DNA from 3 places in the Vibrio zhugei genome. Region 1 is predicted to be linked to each of the others. Evidence: predicted binding sites of a transcription regulator. Region 1 holds the regulator's gene; each other region holds the start of a gene.
The links. The regulator PurR, encoded in region 1, represses purine synthesis genes. The targets are predictions, from matches to a motif close to TNANGNAAACGTTTNCNTNA.

Region 1 (5,999 bases):
AGACGCTGATCGCGCGCGTTTTGAGGTGTCATCCAGTGGAATAGTGGTAGTGGCAAAAGGAATGAAAGTTGGATTCTAATCATGATCAAGTCAACATATGGTTTGTTGTCTCAGAAGCACAAGGGGTGGTCAAAAGCGGAGGGCTAGCCGATGTTGCGAAAGCATTGCCGAAAGCGTTATCCGATTTAGGTCATCAAGTCGCGATCGTTCTTCCTGGCTATCAAAAAATCGCCCACAAAGCGGACATGCCAGTCATTTTAGAAACAGAGTTAGCTCATTGGCCCCACACGCACTATCAGGTACGCCAAACTGAGTTAGATGGGGTGACGGTCTACCTCATCGATTGTGATGCGTATTTTGAGCGTCCAGAGCTTTATGCGGAACACAATCAAGCGTATGACGATAATGGTGAGCGCTTTAGTTTCTTTTCGGCGGCAAGTTTAGACGTATTACCAAAACTCAATATACAACCATCAATCATTCATACTAATGATTGGCATACCGGATTTGTTCCCTTCCTCTTAAAAACTCGTTATCGCGATGATGCTTATTATGCCAACATGAAAAGTGTGTTGACCGTGCATAATGCCATTTTTAAGGGGCTATTTACTTACGAAGAACTGGAATGTATTCCTGAGCTCAACCTCACTGGTATGGAGTTTCTACGTTATGGAGCGGGGCAGGTGAGTATGTTGCGTGCCGGAATCGCTTTCGCCGATAAAGTTAACGCGGTGAGTGCCAATTATGCCACGGAGCTGTTGACGCCTTTGGGTGCTCATGGGTTCGTTGATGACTTTGTGCGTCGCGAACGCGATTTCGTCGGAATTGTTAACGGGTGTGATTACTCGGAGTGGAATCCGGCAACCGATGCGTTCTTGCCTCAAACCTATCACTGGGAAGCGGAGTCGTTACGTGCAGGTAAACGAGCCTGCAAACAGTGTTTACAGCAGAAGGTGGGATTACCTCTGCGCAGTGGTGTCGCGGTGTTTGGTATGGTTTGCCGTTTAACACACCAAAAAGGTTTCCATTATCTCTTGCCCATCATCGAACAGTTTTTACACAATGATGTGCAAATGGTCATTGTCGGGACTGGCGATCCAAACATCGCCGCGACCTTGCATCAACTCGCTAATCGCTATAGTGATAAATTGATGTTTATTGAAGCCTATAGTAATGAATTGGCCCACTTGGTCGAAGCGGGAGGGGATTTCTTCTTAATGCCTTCAGAGTTTGAGGCGTGCGGACTGAACCAGATATACAGTATGGCTTATGGAACGTTACCGATTGTGCGCGAAGTCGGCGGACTCAAAGATACGGTTGCCGATTACGATAAGTTCCCACAAGAAGCGACCGGATTTGGTTTTCTCGAACCCACCCCTCAAGCGTTACTGATCGTGATGCAGCGCGCATTGCTGTTTTATTTACAGTCGCCACAAGCCATGTTAGAGGTGCAGCAAAGAGCAATGCAGCGCGACTTTAGTTGGCATGAATCAGCGGTGCAGTACGTCAAAATGTATCGGAATGCATTAGAACAATAAGTATCTAATGACACAGAGTAAGAGATCGCACGCGGATCTCTTACTTTTTGACGCCCCTCTGTTTTGTGCGATATTATCTCCCGCTATTGTTTTTTACTGTGCTATGATTATCGGCCTTTTTGTATTTTTGGGGTAGTAATGCCTGACACTCTGCTGTTTCACAAAGCATTTTATCACTCGAATAGTCGCGAATGGGTTGTGTTCATTCACGGAGCCGGTGGCAGTTCGTCCATATGGTTCAAGCAACTCAAAGCGTACCGTCAGCAGTTTAATGTCTTGTTAGTGGATTTACGCGGCCACGGACGTTCGGCCGAGAAGCTGACAAGTCAACACCGGGATGCGTATACCTTTCGAAGTGTGTCAGATGATGTGCTATCGGTGATGGATGAGTTAAAGATTACTTGTGCCCATATTGTGGCGATGTCGTTAGGCACATTGATTGCACACACTCTTGCTCAGCATTGGCCGCAACGAGTCAAAAGTATGGTGTTAGGTGGGGCGATTTTATCACTCGATTGTCGCACTCGCTGTTTGATTCACTTAGGCGATAGTCTTAAAAATATCGTGCCCTATATGTGGCTGTATCGATTATTTGCTTATATTGTGATGCCAACCTCTAGGCAGCAGGAATCTCGGCGTTTGTTTATTCGTGAAGCGAAAAAGTTGTGCCAAAGTGAATTTAAGCGCTGGTTTCGTCTCGCGTTGAATGTTAACCCGATGATGGCGCGCTACCAGGAGAATATGAACCCGGTACCGACGCTGTATGTCATGGGTGATAAAGACTATTTATTCCTCGCGCCAGTCAAAGCCTGGGTTCGCGATCACTCGCTTAGCGCATTGGTTGAAATTGGCGACTGTGGGCATGTCTGTAATATCGAAAACGCGCAAATGTTTAACCGACATTCTATTGAATTTATTGCCCAGCAAAGTCAAACAGGATGACGCTTAAGCCCATAGACTTAAGCATACTCTGCCAATGCGCACCCACAGTGCCAACAAATAGCAAATTGCCCTTCGTTAACTTCGTGACATTGACGACAAGTCCAGTTGGGAAAGACGGTGTCTGTCGATTCTTTTTGGAACTTGCGAATAATGGTGTGGGCTTCATCGGCTTGAAAAGCATGAAAAAGCCATATGTACGGCATGGAATTTTCATCCATGGGGATTTCACCAAGTAAGCTAAACCACTGTTCACCTCTGACTTCACAGGCGATATTTTCAGATTGTAGCAAGCCACAGATGATGTGTGCTTCTGTCGGATTATTGGCTAAGTAGATTTTCATTACCCACTCCTTGTCTCGATATGCGGACATCATAGCAGAGCATTAAAACAAAGTAATGGGCAATAAAAAAGCACTCCTATGAGTGCTTTTTTCTATCTGAAAACAACTATAACCGTTGCATCAGTTCATCTCGACGATGTTTAGCAATGACCGACCAGTGCTGTCCTTCTATCGCCCCTTCTAGAGCCCAAAGCAACTCGATGTTAACAGTGCTTGTATGGGTATCTTGAATCGCCTTGTAAGCTTCTACTGCGCCTTTTTGATGCAGCATTTCCACAGACTCGATTCCCGCTTTACGAAGCATACGTTCTGTGGCTAAACGTAAGTTTGGTAAATCTTTAAGCCGAGTCGGTTTCGCTTTTGCTTGTGATTCGCGTTCTTTCTTCGCGACAAGCAGCGCCTGATTGGCTTCTTGTAGGATTTTATCAGTATTATCCCAGTAGCTATCAGGAAGAGCAAAATACTTAGTAATAACTGGGAACCCACGTTTTTTATAAATATAGGGTTCTAAGCCTTCTGAACGATATTTCTCTGCACAGTGATCATCAGCGCGAATATGAAGTTTGTCTTGTACGACCAATGCGAACATTGTGTCATCAACAAAAATACCAAATCCGCCGAACATTGAACGAGATTTTACGCGTCCTAATGATTCAAACAGACGCATTGAGTTTTTTAATATAGGTTTATCCATGCCTTTAGTCTCGGTGTAATTTAAATACGCCACCAAAATCAGGTCCGAGAGTGTAGCAATACAATGATTTTACTTTGTCAACAAAACGTAAACTTACATTGTACATAGTTCATCGGTAACCCCGCTACCTTTCCATACCAAAGTATAGTGCATATTGGTGAAGGCCGGAGGCTTTGCGTCCCAACTTTTCAATTGGTTTGCCCTGTACGTGACATTTAAGTTTAATAGAACTTTTATGAGCTTACTACAAAGGGAGAAGGAGAGAATGTCCTATCCCCCAAAAACCATAAACATAAGTGTTACTGTCAATGAGTATTAATTATATGTGATCGTTCCCATAATGACACTTATATAGATGAATTTCAATTTACAATTTCTTTACAGTGTCGCGAATGACTAATTCTGGGTGCATTTCGAAGGTACGACGCTCGTGTTGTTTGTTTTTTATCCGTTCCAACAAAATTTCAAAGGCGTTTTTACCCACACGACGTTTCGGTTGGTGAATCGTGGTCAGTGGGGGGGAGAAATATTCCGCCAACTCTATGTTGTCGTAGCCGATGACTGAAATATCATCAGGCACACGGCATCCTTTTTGTTGTAAGCGGCTGATCAAACCGAGCGCCATGGTATCGTTAAAGCAAAAAACTGCCGTCGGTAACGAGTCCATTGCCAACAGTTTGTCTGCGGCAAGTACTGCGGTATCACACTCGAAGTTACCTTCTAAAATCCAATCTTCATTGACCGGCAATTTGGCTTCTTGCATCGCGCGGCGGAAACCACGAATGCGTTCTTGACACGCCACTTTAGAAAGATGACCACTGAGGCAAGCGATATCGGAGTGACCATTCTCAATCAAATGCTTGGTCGCCAGATAGCCACCTTCTTCTGAATTATCGAGTATGTTGTCGGCTTGTGAATCTTCCAATCCCCAATCCATGATGACTTTTGGAATGTCGGCATGGTTATCGAGCATTTCCATCAGCTGCGGAGTCATATCCGAACACATGACCAAAATACCATCGACACGCTTTTCCGCCAGCATACGCACATAATCACGCTGTTTTTCATAAATGCCGCCCGTATTACACAGTACGAGTGTATAGCCTTGACGGTAGCAATAGCTTTCGACACCATCGATAACTTCGGAAAAGAACTGATTGGTCGATTGGGTAACCAACATCCCTATGGTCCGAGTCGTGTTGCATTTTAGACTTCTTGCCACGGCACTCGGCGCATAATTCAACTCTTTCACAGCGTTAAGTACTCGCTCTTGCGTTGTTTCCGCCACAAAGCGTGTTTTATTGATCACATGTGACACAGTCGTTGTCGACACGCCAGCAAGGCGGGCTACGTCTTTAATTGTCGCCATTGGTTTTTCCTATAACAGCTGCTGGCTAGGAAGGGTCAATTACTGAACTCAGCCAACAGAAGGCTTTTATGAAGCCGAAATTTAAGCAAAAAAACCGCTAACGATGAGCGGTTCAATTGGATAATTTTGATAACAAACTGGGTGTGATTTTAGACTGCTCTCTGTCTTGCCGCAATGAAAAATTCATATTTGTCCGATTTGCCCCGCGCAGGCGAGTCAGTGCCTTATTTTTCGATGGCGCATGTCGGCGGCGGACGTGTGACGCTGAGGATATTGAGAGGCGTTAGGGCGTGGAAAACCACCCTGAATAGTTGAGTGTAAACCACGTAACGCGTTAGCTAAGTGTGAAAACTCGATGCTAGCTTGTTTTGAATCAATAAAGCATGAGGTTTTTATGAGTAACCCTAGAAATATTACGGACTATGAATAGAATGAACTGAGTGTGTATTGAATCGGAAGCCAGTAACGCCTATGAATTATCCGTTATTAGTTGTAGAAAGTGAGCGCGATACGCGGCTTATTTTAGTCAATTACTTTCAGCAGGAAGGATACGATGTACTGTCGGCTGAGACTAGTATAGAAATGCGTGAACACTTAAACCAACAGGAATTCGATGTCATATTGTTGGACGCGCAATTGTTATCGGGTGACAGTTTAATGATCACTCGCGAATTACGTAATCAGTCCGACGTAGGAATTATTCTTCTCAATGGACGAGAAGACAATATCGATAAAATTATTGGTTTAGAAATGGGGGCCGACGACTACGTTGCGAAACCGTTTGAATTAAGAGAGTTACTCGTCAGAGTGAAAAACTTGATGTGGCGGGTGTCGCGTGCCCGTGAGCATGCGCCACTAACTCAACATTCGGACTGTCAGCAAATCCAGTTTGGTGATTGGTTCTTTGATATTCAACGGCGTTCTTTGAGCCAGAATGGCGAACCGATTAAATTAACCAAAGCGGAGTATGAATTATTAGTCGCTCTTGCGTCTAATCCGCATCAAGTGCTCACAAGAGAAGCGATTTTAGCGATGATCAGCCATCGTGTTGATACCCCTAATGACCGCACCATTGATGTATTAATTCGTCGATTACGGTCAAAGATGGAGTGTGA
Region 2 (5,999 bases), 770 kb from region 1:
AGTCAGTGGACGCTTGTCGTGTAATAGCGGCTTTGTGTTATTGAATGCGGCATTAAAAGGTATGGGCTTGGTGCAATTGCCGGATTACTATGTTCGCCCATATTTACGCTCGGGAGAGCTGGTGGAAGTGCTGGATGGTTTGAAAACCGACAGAGAAGGGGTATGGGCCCTGTATCCAGAAAACCGGCTGTTATCGCCGAAAGTGCGCTTGTTGATTGATTATCTCGCTGAGCATCTGGAGGTGTAGCTTTGTTGGAAATTGTTTATAATACGCGCCCCAATGATCAAGGCATTTTTCGACATGACTGACTCGCACGCCACATTTAGTCCACAAGATCACGTGTATATGCAACGTGCGATCGAGCTGGCTCATCAAGCTGAACTGGCTGGCGAAGTGCCGGTAGGAGCGGTATTGGTCAAAGACGGGACGATCATTGCTGAAGGGTGGAACCGCTCGATTGGCGATCACGATGCGACGGCGCATGCGGAAATTCAAGTGATCCGCAAAGCGGGGCAGGCGCTGAATAACTATCGGTTATTGGATACCACATTATATGTCACGTTGGAGCCTTGTCCGATGTGTGCCGGCGCGCTGCTGCATAGCCGCGTCAAACGGATTGTCTTTGGTGCGCCGGATTTAAAAGCGGGCGCAGCAGGAACCGTATTGAATTTGTTTGAGAATGAAGCCGCGTATCACTATGCGACCATTGAGTCTGGCTTATTAGCCGAGGAGTGCCGAGCCCAGTTACAGGCCTTCTTTAAACGTCGTCGCAAAGAAATTAAAGCGCGGAAACGCGAAGAGCGAGCCGCGTTTGTTGAGCCGCCTATCAATGGACAAGACAAATAACATAGGTGTGAAGTCTGGCTGAAGAGGGAAGCAAACGCCCACTGATGTGGGGGTTTGCTCTATGGAATTAACAGCTCATTTGTACATAAGAGTGGTGGCGCGCGAAGATTTTCCGTTTATTGTTGGTTTGCATTCTTCGGCGTCTGTTTGCTGCAATTGTCTGTTTTTTAAATAAATTTGATTGTTTACGTTTTAACATAAAACAACCTCCTGTACGTCTAATTCCAGTATGATTGTAATCTCGTCTTTCGTCATTGCGTGGCGCGATTGATGGGATCGGCTGAACAACCCCACCATGAGCGAATTGCTGACCGCATCACGGACTTAAGAGGTATAGGTTGGAACAACATATACCTTTGTCACATGAGTATGCGGCCATGCAAGCCTATCGATAAGATAAGAATTGAGATAAAGATTATCTGCGGTTAATCGTGTGTTCTTAGAAGGGGACAAACGCCCAATCATCACGAGAACTTCCTACTGTTTTAGGGTTTTTTAGTAGAAAGATCAAGTGATAATTTAATGACTGAAAGTCAGTCTCATGGTTTCTCTGTTGGGCTCACAGTTTCATTGGATGGCGTATCGTCGCTTTGGTCTACATCCGCACTGTCATCGTCCAGATCATCGGGCAATGGGGCCACATTAATGACTTTCAAATCATCGGTATTGCTGTCGCTTGGCGCGCTAGGGTGTTGCTCGAGATGACCGGCAATACTTTGATAATAGCGACGGATATTTTCAACGTAGGCAAGCGCCTCATCGCCGCGCGCATAACCATAGGTAGTATTGGCGAAATATTTTTTCTGGCGCAGCTGTGGTAAACGGTCTTTGACATCTCCCCATGAGTTTGGATCGCCACCTTGTTCACGCGTTAAGCGCCGTGCATCCATCATATGCCCATAGCCCACATTATACGAGGCGAGAGCAAACCAAATTTTTTCATGGCGCGATATGGAATCAGGGATACGACTGACCATGCGGTCAAGGTATTTGACGCCACCACGAATCGACTGCTCGGGGCTCAGACGATTGCGCACGCCCACGCTGCGCGCTGTTGGTAATGTCAGCATCATCATACCACGTACGCCAGTGGGGGATTTGGCTCGTGGGTTCCAGTGTGACTCTTGATAGGCCACCGCGGCAATTAAGCGCCAATCAAAATCGCCGGAATATTTCTTAAACAGGGGCGCCCATTTGGGAAGCCGACTGTCTAAAGCACGAATGAACGCACGGGTATCGACATAATCAAATGTGCCAATGTGACCGATATATTTCTCTTCTATCGATGCCAGATAGCCTGATTGTTTCAGATCCCCAAAAAATTCAATCATTAACGCATACAAACTTTCATCATCAGAGCGGCGCATAAACCATGATATCGGTTGATCTTCGGTCATTTCAAAGGCTACGGCGAGATCAGGATAAATACGTTGAGCAAGCGAGACTTGCACTGAATCTGCGACGGTAAAGGCCAAGCTGCCTTTTGACACTTGACGAAGTAAATCATTAATATCGTTATTATTATCGACTTTATAGTGAAAGTTAGGATAACGCTGCTGAATATCCGCTAATGTTTTTTCGAAGTGAGAATCTTTCACCACATGAATCAGCGATGCGGCTTGTTGGGCGCTATCAAGCTGGGTTTGATGGCTAATCAGTTGTTTGATATTGCGTGGGCGCCATTCCCCTTTTTGGTAGATCAACTGCTGGGACACATAATAGTAGGCGGGGCCGGCACGGAAGTGCTTTAAGCGTTGTTCCGATTGACTTAACCCCGCGGCAATAATATCGATTTCACCATTTTTCAGCGCAGGGAATAGGCTCGCCAGACGATAGGCGGGTTTGATTTCCAGTTTGACACCCAATTCGCGCGCAAACTCACGGGTGAGTTCATAGTCGAGTCCTGCGGGGCCATCGGTCCCGATATAGTAAGACAATTGATTGTTTAAGGTGCCGACACGTAATACGCCGCGTTCACGGATTTGATCCAATTCGCTTTTGGGTTCTGAGTCGATTTGGCAACCCGATAACGTGACTGCAACAAGAATTAAAGTGAGGCAGCGGGTGAAAGTGTCAGGGAAAAGCGTTGTCATGAATTTGAGATCTCTCGCAGCGGATAGGGACTTTATAGCAAAGTCGGCTCATTTGGCAAAGTTCTGACAATCCAATACGCCAGATATGTTCCCCATTATACCAATTCACTAAAATTTTTGTGATTTTCTCAAAGATTTTGTGCCAAGCCCCGTGAATAGGTAGCCTAACGCGTGATAACACGGGGTGTATTGCGTCACTGATGCTGTATTGCGCGAGGGAAAACCAAGTAGAAGACGTCAATTCTCAGTAAGAGAGAGCGTCACATCAACATGGGCGACATTCAAAATTCGAAAAAAAATGACGCAAACGGTTGCTTTTGGTGTTACGTCACAAAAAAAAATCCTCTATAATGCACTGCAATCAACGAGATGAAATCGGTTCTCAGTTTAATAAAAAGCAACAACCAACTGTTTTTTATTGAATTTATTAAAATTTCTATCACACTCACTAGTCAATAGAGACCTAAGCACATGAGAATTTTGCGTGGTTCCCCAGCTCTTTCTGAGTTTCGTGTACAAAAGTTACTTGAAACGTGTCGTGAATATCAACTCCCTGTCACCGATATTTATGCCGAGTTTATGCACTTTGCTGAGCTTAATATTGAGCTTGATGAACAAGAAGTTGAAAAATTAGCTCAGTTACTCACTTACGGCCCAACCATTCAAGAGCATGAACCACAAGGCTTATGCCTGCTTGTCACGCCTCGTCCCGGCACCATCTCTCCTTGGTCTTCTAAAGCTACTGATATTGCACACAACTGTGGATTGCAGGCGGTTGAACGTCTTGAGCGAGGCACGGCATACTATGTGACTTGTGACGCTGAGTTATCGGACGAGCAGTTGATGACGCTGCAAGGCTTACTGCATGATCGCATGATGGAAGTGGTGTTTACCGATTTCTCGCAAGCTGAAGCCTTGTTCGGTCACGCTGAACCGGCGCCAATGACCGCGGTTGATATCTTAAATGGCGGACGTCGTGCACTTGAAAAAGCAAACGTTTCCCTTGGTTTGGCGTTGGCGGAAGATGAAATTGACTACTTGGTCGAGAGCTTTACCAAGCTAGAGCGTAATCCCAACGATATTGAATTAATGATGTTCGCTCAGGCCAACTCGGAGCATTGCCGCCATAAGATTTTTAATGCCGATTGGACGATTGACGGTGAGAAGCAAGATAAGTCCTTGTTTAAAATGATTAAGAACACCATGGAGATGCATCCTGAATACGTGTTATCGGCTTACAAAGATAATGCGGCCGTGATGGAAGGCTCCAAGGTAGGGCGCTTTTTTGCCGACTCTACAACCGGTCAGTACGGATACCATCACGAAGACGCTCACATTTTGATGAAAGTCGAAACCCATAACCATCCAACAGCCATTTCACCGTGGCCTGGGGCATCAACTGGCTCCGGTGGCGAGATTCGTGATGAAGGTGCTACCGGAATTGGTGGGAAACCGAAAGCGGGATTGGTCGGTTTTACTGTGTCTAACTTACGCATTCCTAACTTTGAGCAGCCTTGGGAAAGTGACTTTGGTAAGCCAGGTCGCATCGTCAATGCTCTGGATATCATGTTAGAAGGGCCTTTGGGTGGTGCCGCCTTCAATAATGAATTCGGTCGTCCTAATCTATTAGGTTACTTTCGAACTTATGAAGAAAAAGTGACGTCTCATGCTGGCGAAGAAATACGCGGTTATCATAAACCTATTATGATCGCGGGTGGGATGGGCAACATTCGCGATGAGCATGTCCAAAAGAAAGAGATTCCTGTCGGTGCGAAACTGATCGTGCTTGGCGGACCTGCCATGAACATTGGCCTTGGTGGGGGCGCGGCCTCTTCGATGGCTTCGGGGCAATCGGCAGAAGATTTGGATTTTGCCTCGGTACAGCGTGAAAACCCAGAGATGGAACGTCGTTGTCAGGAAGTCATCGACCGTTGCTGGCAGATGGGTGAAGACAACCCCATTGCCTTTATTCACGATGTTGGTGCTGGTGGCATTTCGAATGCCTTACCGGAGTTAGTGGATGACGGCAACCGTGGTGGTCGTTTCCAATTGCGTGATGTCCCCAATGATGAGCCGGGTATGACACCACTTGAAATCTGGTGTAATGAATCTCAAGAACGTTATGTGATGGCGGTCGCGCCAGAGCACATGGCGTGTTTTGATGCCATCTGTAAGCGTGAACGTGCCCCTTATGCCGTGGTGGGTGAAGCGACGCAAGAGCGTCATTTGACGTTACAAGATACGCATTTTGACAATACCCCGATTGATATGCCTATGGACATTCTGTTGGGTAAAGCACCAAAAATGTCGCGTGATGTGACAACATTGAAAGTCACCAGTCCAGCCCTCAACCGAGATGGCATTGCGATGAATGACGCCATTGATCGCATTTTACGTTTACCTGCAGTCGCCGAGAAAACCTTCTTGATCACCATAGGTGACCGATCAGTGACTGGGTTGGTCGCTCGCGACCAAATGGTTGGGCCTTGGCAGGTGCCAGTCGCGAACTGTGCCGTGACTGCAGGAAGTTACGATACTTACCATGGTGAAGCAATGTCGATGGGAGAACGTACTCCAGTCGCACTGCTTGATTTTGGGGCTTCTGCGCGTTTGGCTGTCGGGGAATCACTCACAAACATCGCTGCGACCGCCATCGGTGATATCAAGCGTATTAAATTGTCGGCAAACTGGATGTCTCCGGCCGGACACCCCGGTGAAGACGCTGGCTTGTACGAAGCCGTGAAAGCCGTTGGTGAAGAACTCTGTCCGGCTTTGGGCTTGACGATCCCTGTTGGTAAAGACTCGATGTCGATGAAAACCACTTGGGAAGACAATGGTGAGAAAAAAGAAGTGACCTCGCCGTTATCGTTGGTGATGACCGCTTTCGCTCGCGTGGAAGATGTTCGTCAAACCGTTACTCCTCAGTTACGCACCGACAAAGGGGATTCGCACCTCATTGCCATCGATTTGGGGAATGGGAAAAACCGCTTAGGGGCGACAGCTCTTGCGCAAGTGTATAAACAGCTTGGGGATACGCCTGCGGATGTCGACAGCGCGGA
Region 3 (5,999 bases), 360 kb from region 1:
CTTTGATTTAAAAGGCGATGTTGAAGGCATTCTTGAGCTTACAGCCAATGATAAAGCGTATCACTTTGAAGCGGTTAAGCATCCTGCGCTGCATCCAGGACAAAGCGCTGCGATTATGTTTGATGGTCAGCAGATCGGTGTCATTGGTACAGTGCATCCAGAACTCGAGCGTAAGTTTGGTTTGAACGGCCGTACTGTTGTATTCGAAATTGAATGGAATGCAATTGCGACCCGTGTGATTCCTGAAGCGGTAACGTTATCCAAATTCCCAGCAAACCGTCGTGATATTGCTGTCGTAGTGGATGACAGTACTGCGTCTGGAGACATAGTACAAGCTTGTGTCGATGCTGGTGGGCAATGGCTTAAAGATGCGCAACTATTTGATGTGTATGTAGGCAAAGGGGTTGAAGAGGGTAAGAAGAGTCTTGCCATCGCCTTGCTCCTACAATCGACAGAGCGAACGCTGGAAGAAGCGGATATTACGGCAAGTGTCGATGCCATTGTTGCGGCGATCGGTGAGAAATTTGGTGCAACATTGCGCGATTAATTGTTAGCTACACCGCAAAAACAGAAAACGGGCTCCGTCAAGGGGCCCGTTTTTTTATCGATAAGATTAAATTTGCGCGGATAATGTCAACATAACGTCATGTAACGTAATGATTTATAATAAAAATTATTTTTTTTTGCGGTGGCGTTTTTTTTTCAAAAAATTTTCATTTGGTTTTTAATTCTACTGAATTTTATTATTTAGATTAAATCACTGAAAAACGACATCAATAACCCTGATATCGACGTCAAATACTATCATTTTGATATTGATATGCGTCTATATTTTGTTGGCAACAAAATTTTTTGAGTGAAAAAAGTTGGCGAAAATCATAAGCTTGGCATACACTTTTCAAGTGCTGTCGATAGGTTGTTGATTCGGCAAGGCAATTATTGCCAAGGCGCTGCCGATAGGGCAGCAAGATTAACTAAGCTTTGAGGGAAGTTTTATGGCGCTCACAAAAGCCGATTTGGCAGAAAGCCTGTTTGAAGAATTGGGTTTTAGCAAACGTGATGCCAAGGAAACGGTGGAAGTGTTTTTTGAAGAAATTCGTAAGGCACTAGAAAGTGGAGAACAGGTCAAGCTCTCAGGATTTGGAAACTTTGACTTACGTGATAAAAATCAACGTCCTGGTCGTAACCCTAAAACAGGGGAAGATATTCCGATTTCAGCTCGCCGCGTCGTAACGTTCCGCCCAGGGCAGAAACTAAAAGCCCGAGTCGAGAACATTAAAGTCGCGAATTAAGTTCGAGCAAAAAAGACCACGCTTGTTGGCGTGGTCTTTGTGTGTTTGGCGATGTATATCATGTTGTAGAGATTATGCCGCTTGAGCTTGTAGGCGCGTTGTAATGTACGGATGCCATGCATCGTGATAAAGGTTCTTTGCTTGAGCACGCAGTTGCTCAATTTTTACGGTTTCTATCTCATTCAATGCACGCTGTTGTATTGCTGCTGTCCGTTCTATTGCTTGAATGTTTTCGTATATAGCATGCTCGGCCCCACTTTTCACTTTTTCAATTCCGGCTAAATGTAATTGTACTTCGGCAATCATGTGAGTTTTAGGGAGACGAACGAGTACGTTTAAGTCACGGTAACCTGAGGCTGTTGGATTTTTAAAGCGATTTTTCACTTTCACAATGGTGGCTGAGCGATTGAGCATTTCATAAGCTTTGACCAAACTCGGTACATCATTGGCAACAAGGGTGGCACGTGCTAAATCCGTGATACGCTCATTCTGACCAGAGAAATCGGCACGGATTTTTTCTTGGGCGCGTTGACGTGATTTTACTCCGCAAGTGTAGGGGATGGTATCGGTTAACATCGCGGTTTCTTTACATAGGTTAGTGAGTTCGTATTGGGCTTGATGCGCTTTGCTGTAAAGCACGTCAAAATCGCGGTAGGGTTGCAGTGGCGTGGATGAGATAGGCTGAATGCCATATAACCCGCTTAGGCTATGTTTAAATACTTCAGAACTGATTTCACTTTGAGATTCCCCTGTGCGGCTGTCCTCGATGCTCGTATCGATTGGCATCGGCGCTGCAAACGCGGGGGCACGGCTTAGAATTAAAAGCATCAGGGCCGTGGTACGGAATAAGAGGCTCATAGTCACTCTCCTTGGCTAACGCTGTATGAGTCAGAATGGGCACGAAAAGGATTTCATGACAACAGCTCGCGAAAGGTACTTAGCTCTTTGTTCTAATAGTTATATCTGGTCTGCAATAGAAAAAACAATGCCTATGACACGAAAATGACAATACATTTGCACAACGGGTCACTGGCGTAGCGTGTACATACTGGATTCTCCTCTAGAATGATTTGAAAATAGTCAACGATATCAATGATAAAAAAGCGGTAGCGTTAGGGGCTATCGTTTTTTTTGAGAATCGGTTAGGCTTAGCTCATGATGACAGCTTAGAGAAAAATAGTATGCAAGATCCGGAATTTTGGCATCAAAAATGGGCGGATAATAAGATTGGTTTCCATAACGGAGAGGTTCATCCCTTTCTCGCCAAATATTGGTCAGCGTTGGCTCCTAAACGCCACGAGCGCGTTCTCGTGCCATTGTGTGGAAAGAGCGAAGATTTGGTCTGGTTGGCAGAGCGCCATGATGATGTGGTAGGGGTGGAACTGAGTCCAATCGCAGTGCGTGCCTTTTTCGCCGAACATTTTTATACGCCGATGGTCACTCAGCTAAGCAGTGCTCACGAGCTATATCAATTTGATGAACTGTCGATCTACACGGGCGATTTCTTTACCGTACCGGTAGAGACAGTTGATATTGTTTACGATCGTGCTGCGTTAGTCGCGCTTCCTGCGGAAATGCGCATCGACTATGCTGAGCGTGTAAAGCGCTTACTGTCACCGCAAGGACGACTGTTGGTGGTGACGTTGGATTATTCTCAAGATGAAATGGCGGGGCCTCCGTTTAGTGTGGATGAGCAAGAGCTACAACGCTTGTTCTCCGGCTACACATTAACGCTACTTGAGAGTGAGCAAGCCGATGAAGTGCATCCTAAACGTGTGGATAAAGGTTTGTCTCGGTTTGCCGAAAACGTATGGTTGATTACTGCGCCATAATAACAGCGTTAGGTGGACCAATGTCCACCTAACATCGATGGATTTAATAATGAATCTGGATCGCGTTACGACATTCTGCGGCAAGCTCAATGGCGTGCTCGACCGTTTCCCCGCGCGCAAGGGCCACGCCTAGTCGGCGGCGGCCATCAATCTCTGGTTTGGCGAATAAACGAACTTGGGTATGCGGTACCAGAAGCGCATGTTCCAAACCACCAAAGCCGAGTGAAGTCGATACCCCTTGACCTAAAATAGCCGCGGAAGCGCTGGCACCGTATTGCGTGATATGCCCAATAGGCAAGCCTGTGAACGCGCGGACATGGAGCGCGAACTCTGAAAGATCTTGTGAAATCAGCGTCACTAAACCCGTGTCATGCGGGCGAGGGGAGACTTCATTAAAAATAACGCTATCGCCTTTGACAAAGAGTTCGACCCCAAACAGGCCATAACCGCCTAACGCATTGACCACTTCTTTGGCCACATATTCGGCTGCCTTGCGTGCTTTTTCGGTCATTGCTTGTGGCTGCCAAGACTCACGGTAATCGCCATCCTCTTGACGGTGACCCACTGGAGCACAGAAATGCACGCCATCGACGGCACGGACGGTGAGGAGTGTAATTTCGTAATCAAAGTCAATGAAGCCTTCAACGATAACGCGACCTGCACCACTGCGACCACCCGCTTGTGCGTACTCCCATGCGGTTGGAATGTCTGACGAGGAGTTAAGGACACTTTGACCTTTGCCTGATGAGCTCATTACGGGTTTGCAGACACAGGGAAAACCGACGGCTTCGACGCCTGCGTTAAATTCTTCGTAAGTATCAGCGAAGCGGAAAGGTGAGGTTGGCAACGCGAGGGTTTCTGCGGCTAGGCGACGGATGCCTTCACGATCCATGGTGAGGCGAGTGGCGTTCGCCGTTGGCACGACATTAAATCCTCTCTGTTCTAATTCAATCAGTTTTGACGTGGCGATCGCTTCAACTTCAGGAACGATATAGTGAGGCTGCTCTTGTTCGATGATGCGATGCAGCATCTCACCATCTAGCATATTAAAAACATGACGACGATGGGCAATTTGCATGGCTGGCGCGTTATCATACCGGTCGCAGGCGATCACTTCCAAACCAAGGCGCTGACATTCAATCGCAACTTCTTTACCTAATTCTCCTGAACCAAGTAACAGGACACGAGTTGCATTTGTACTTGTAGCGGTTCCCAACATAAAAAATCCTTCCCAATGTATAGAGTGCTGATAATAAACAGCGCACATAATACGGATTTTAATGCAAAAAGCAAACGTTTGCGTAGTCGAAATTATTGACTATGAATTAATAAAGAGGAGCCCGGACATACCGCATTGAGTGTGTGAGTAAGCGAGAGTTATGGTGATACATGAATCTCAGAGATGGGCGCTGTATCACGAGAATGTCATGTACAAACGGTATACTTTAGGGCGATTATTTAATGATATTGTATTTTCCATCAATAAGTTAAGTCGTCTATGCCATTGGATTATTTAAGAGGAATGTATGACTTCTGTTTTTATGTCTACCGTTAAGGCTGGGATGAGCGCTTGTCTGCTTGTTGCCTTACCGCTATGGGCTCATGCAACCAGTATCGACGTTTTTGCTATGCCGTCAGACAGTGTGGTGAAAACAATGCAGCAAACCAGTGATACGCTGCACTCTTACGGTATTGACAGTTTTTATCGTCAAGGTAAGCCTGTTCATATCACTCTGTATTTGACAGAGTTTCCATCTTCAGCTCAAGAAAAAATCACTCAGATTGTCCAACGGTTTGCGAAAACACAGGCGCCGTTTCCTATTACGGCCAGTGGTGTCACCGTGACCAAAGGGCACTGGGCGTTTATCGATGTGAAGCGCAGCGCCGCGCTGCAGCGTTTGGCTGATGAAATCACACTCGCGCTCGAACCGTTACGCGTTTCTGATCCGACGATGCCTGACTGGGTCAAAGCGTATCCGAATAAACAGGCGGCATTTGAGCGCTATGGCAGTCCAAATGTGTTTCAAAATTTCACGCCTCACTTAACGCTCGTTGGGGGCGAAACCAACCCTAACTTAGCCAAGTTCGCGAAGGCCATGCACCAGCATCCCCCCTATGTGCAGGGAAAAATTGTAGGAATCGGCGTGGGCATTACGGATAAGTGGGGTCAGCAAAAAACGATTTTGGGTGAATACCGCTTCAACAAGGCGCAGCCATAGTGAGTCACCTACAGGTGTGATAGAGTGTAGATTCACTCGAACACCACTAGGTAGAAGTCAGATAATGAGCTCATTGATCGTGTTTTATGATGGAACGTGCCCGTTGTGTGCAAAAGAAATGGACCAGTTACGTAAGCGTGATACGCAGCAGCGTCTCCATCTCGTTGATCTACATAGTGACGAGTTTGCGCAATTTCCCGATATTGACCCGGTTGCCGCCAGCGAAATCTTGCATGCGGTTGATCAGCAAGGTCGATTATTACTTGGGCTAGATGCGGTGCATAAAGCGTGGCAAATGGTAGGGAAAGGATGGGTCTATGCGCCATTGCGCTGGCCTTTAATTCGACCTGTTGCAGATTGGTGTTATTTGTTTTTTGCTCGCCATCGTTACCGTATTTCGTTTCTTTTTACCGGTACCTCGAGGTGCGAGAGCGGACAATGTTCCATTAACAAGAAATAATCCTTCGGTCATCTGATGTTATAGAAGCCCTTTCATGTTGCAGTGAAAGGGCTTTTTATATTCGTCTTGCAGTGTTGTCTTCGTTTGCTCGACGAATACTCAATCACTTTGATGGGACGGACGCGTAGCTGAATTCAATGTCTGGGTTGAGCCCATCAAGTGTGGCTTGCGTGCTATCGAGATGACTGATCGGCGT

Region 2: the regulator PurR is predicted to act here: its motif matches at 3,240-3,259, upstream of purL (phosphoribosylformylglycinamidine synthase).
Region 3: the regulator PurR is predicted to act here: its motif matches at 4,410-4,429, upstream of purT (formate-dependent phosphoribosylglycinamide formyltransferase).

Annotation. Positions count from the first base shown of each region.
Region 1 is NZ_CP033078.1:1,225,507-1,231,505, forward strand. It holds gene glgC (glucose-1-phosphate adenylyltransferase) at 1-79, shown strand, start outside; gene glgA (glycogen synthase GlgA) at 69-1,538, shown strand; gene EAE30_RS11005 (alpha/beta fold hydrolase) at 1,677-2,480, shown strand; gene EAE30_RS11010 (putative signal transducing protein) at 2,498-2,821, opposite strand; gene EAE30_RS11015 (TfoX/Sxy family DNA transformation protein) at 2,928-3,515, opposite strand; cyclic di-GMP riboswitch class I at 3,627-3,727, opposite strand; gene purR (HTH-type transcriptional repressor PurR) at 3,883-4,884, opposite strand; gene torR (two-component system response regulator TorR) at 5,356-5,999, shown strand, end outside.
Region 2 is NZ_CP033078.1:1,999,516-2,005,514, reverse strand. It holds gene EAE30_RS14560 (LysR family transcriptional regulator) at 1-247, shown strand, start outside; gene tadA (tRNA adenosine(34) deaminase TadA) at 302-847, shown strand; gene mltF (membrane-bound lytic murein transglycosylase MltF) at 1,387-2,940, opposite strand; gene purL (phosphoribosylformylglycinamidine synthase) at 3,412-5,999, shown strand, end outside.
Region 3 is NZ_CP033078.1:1,583,477-1,589,475, reverse strand. It holds gene pheT (phenylalanine--tRNA ligase subunit beta) at 1-547, shown strand, start outside; gene ihfA (integration host factor subunit alpha) at 996-1,292, shown strand; gene EAE30_RS12580 (nucleotidyltransferase family protein) at 1,365-2,150, opposite strand; gene EAE30_RS12575 (thiopurine S-methyltransferase) at 2,474-3,124, shown strand; gene purT (formate-dependent phosphoribosylglycinamide formyltransferase) at 3,168-4,343, opposite strand; gene EAE30_RS12565 (2'-5' RNA ligase family protein) at 4,651-5,343, shown strand; gene EAE30_RS12560 (thiol-disulfide oxidoreductase DCC family protein) at 5,408-5,803, shown strand; gene cdd (cytidine deaminase) at 5,907-5,999, opposite strand, start outside.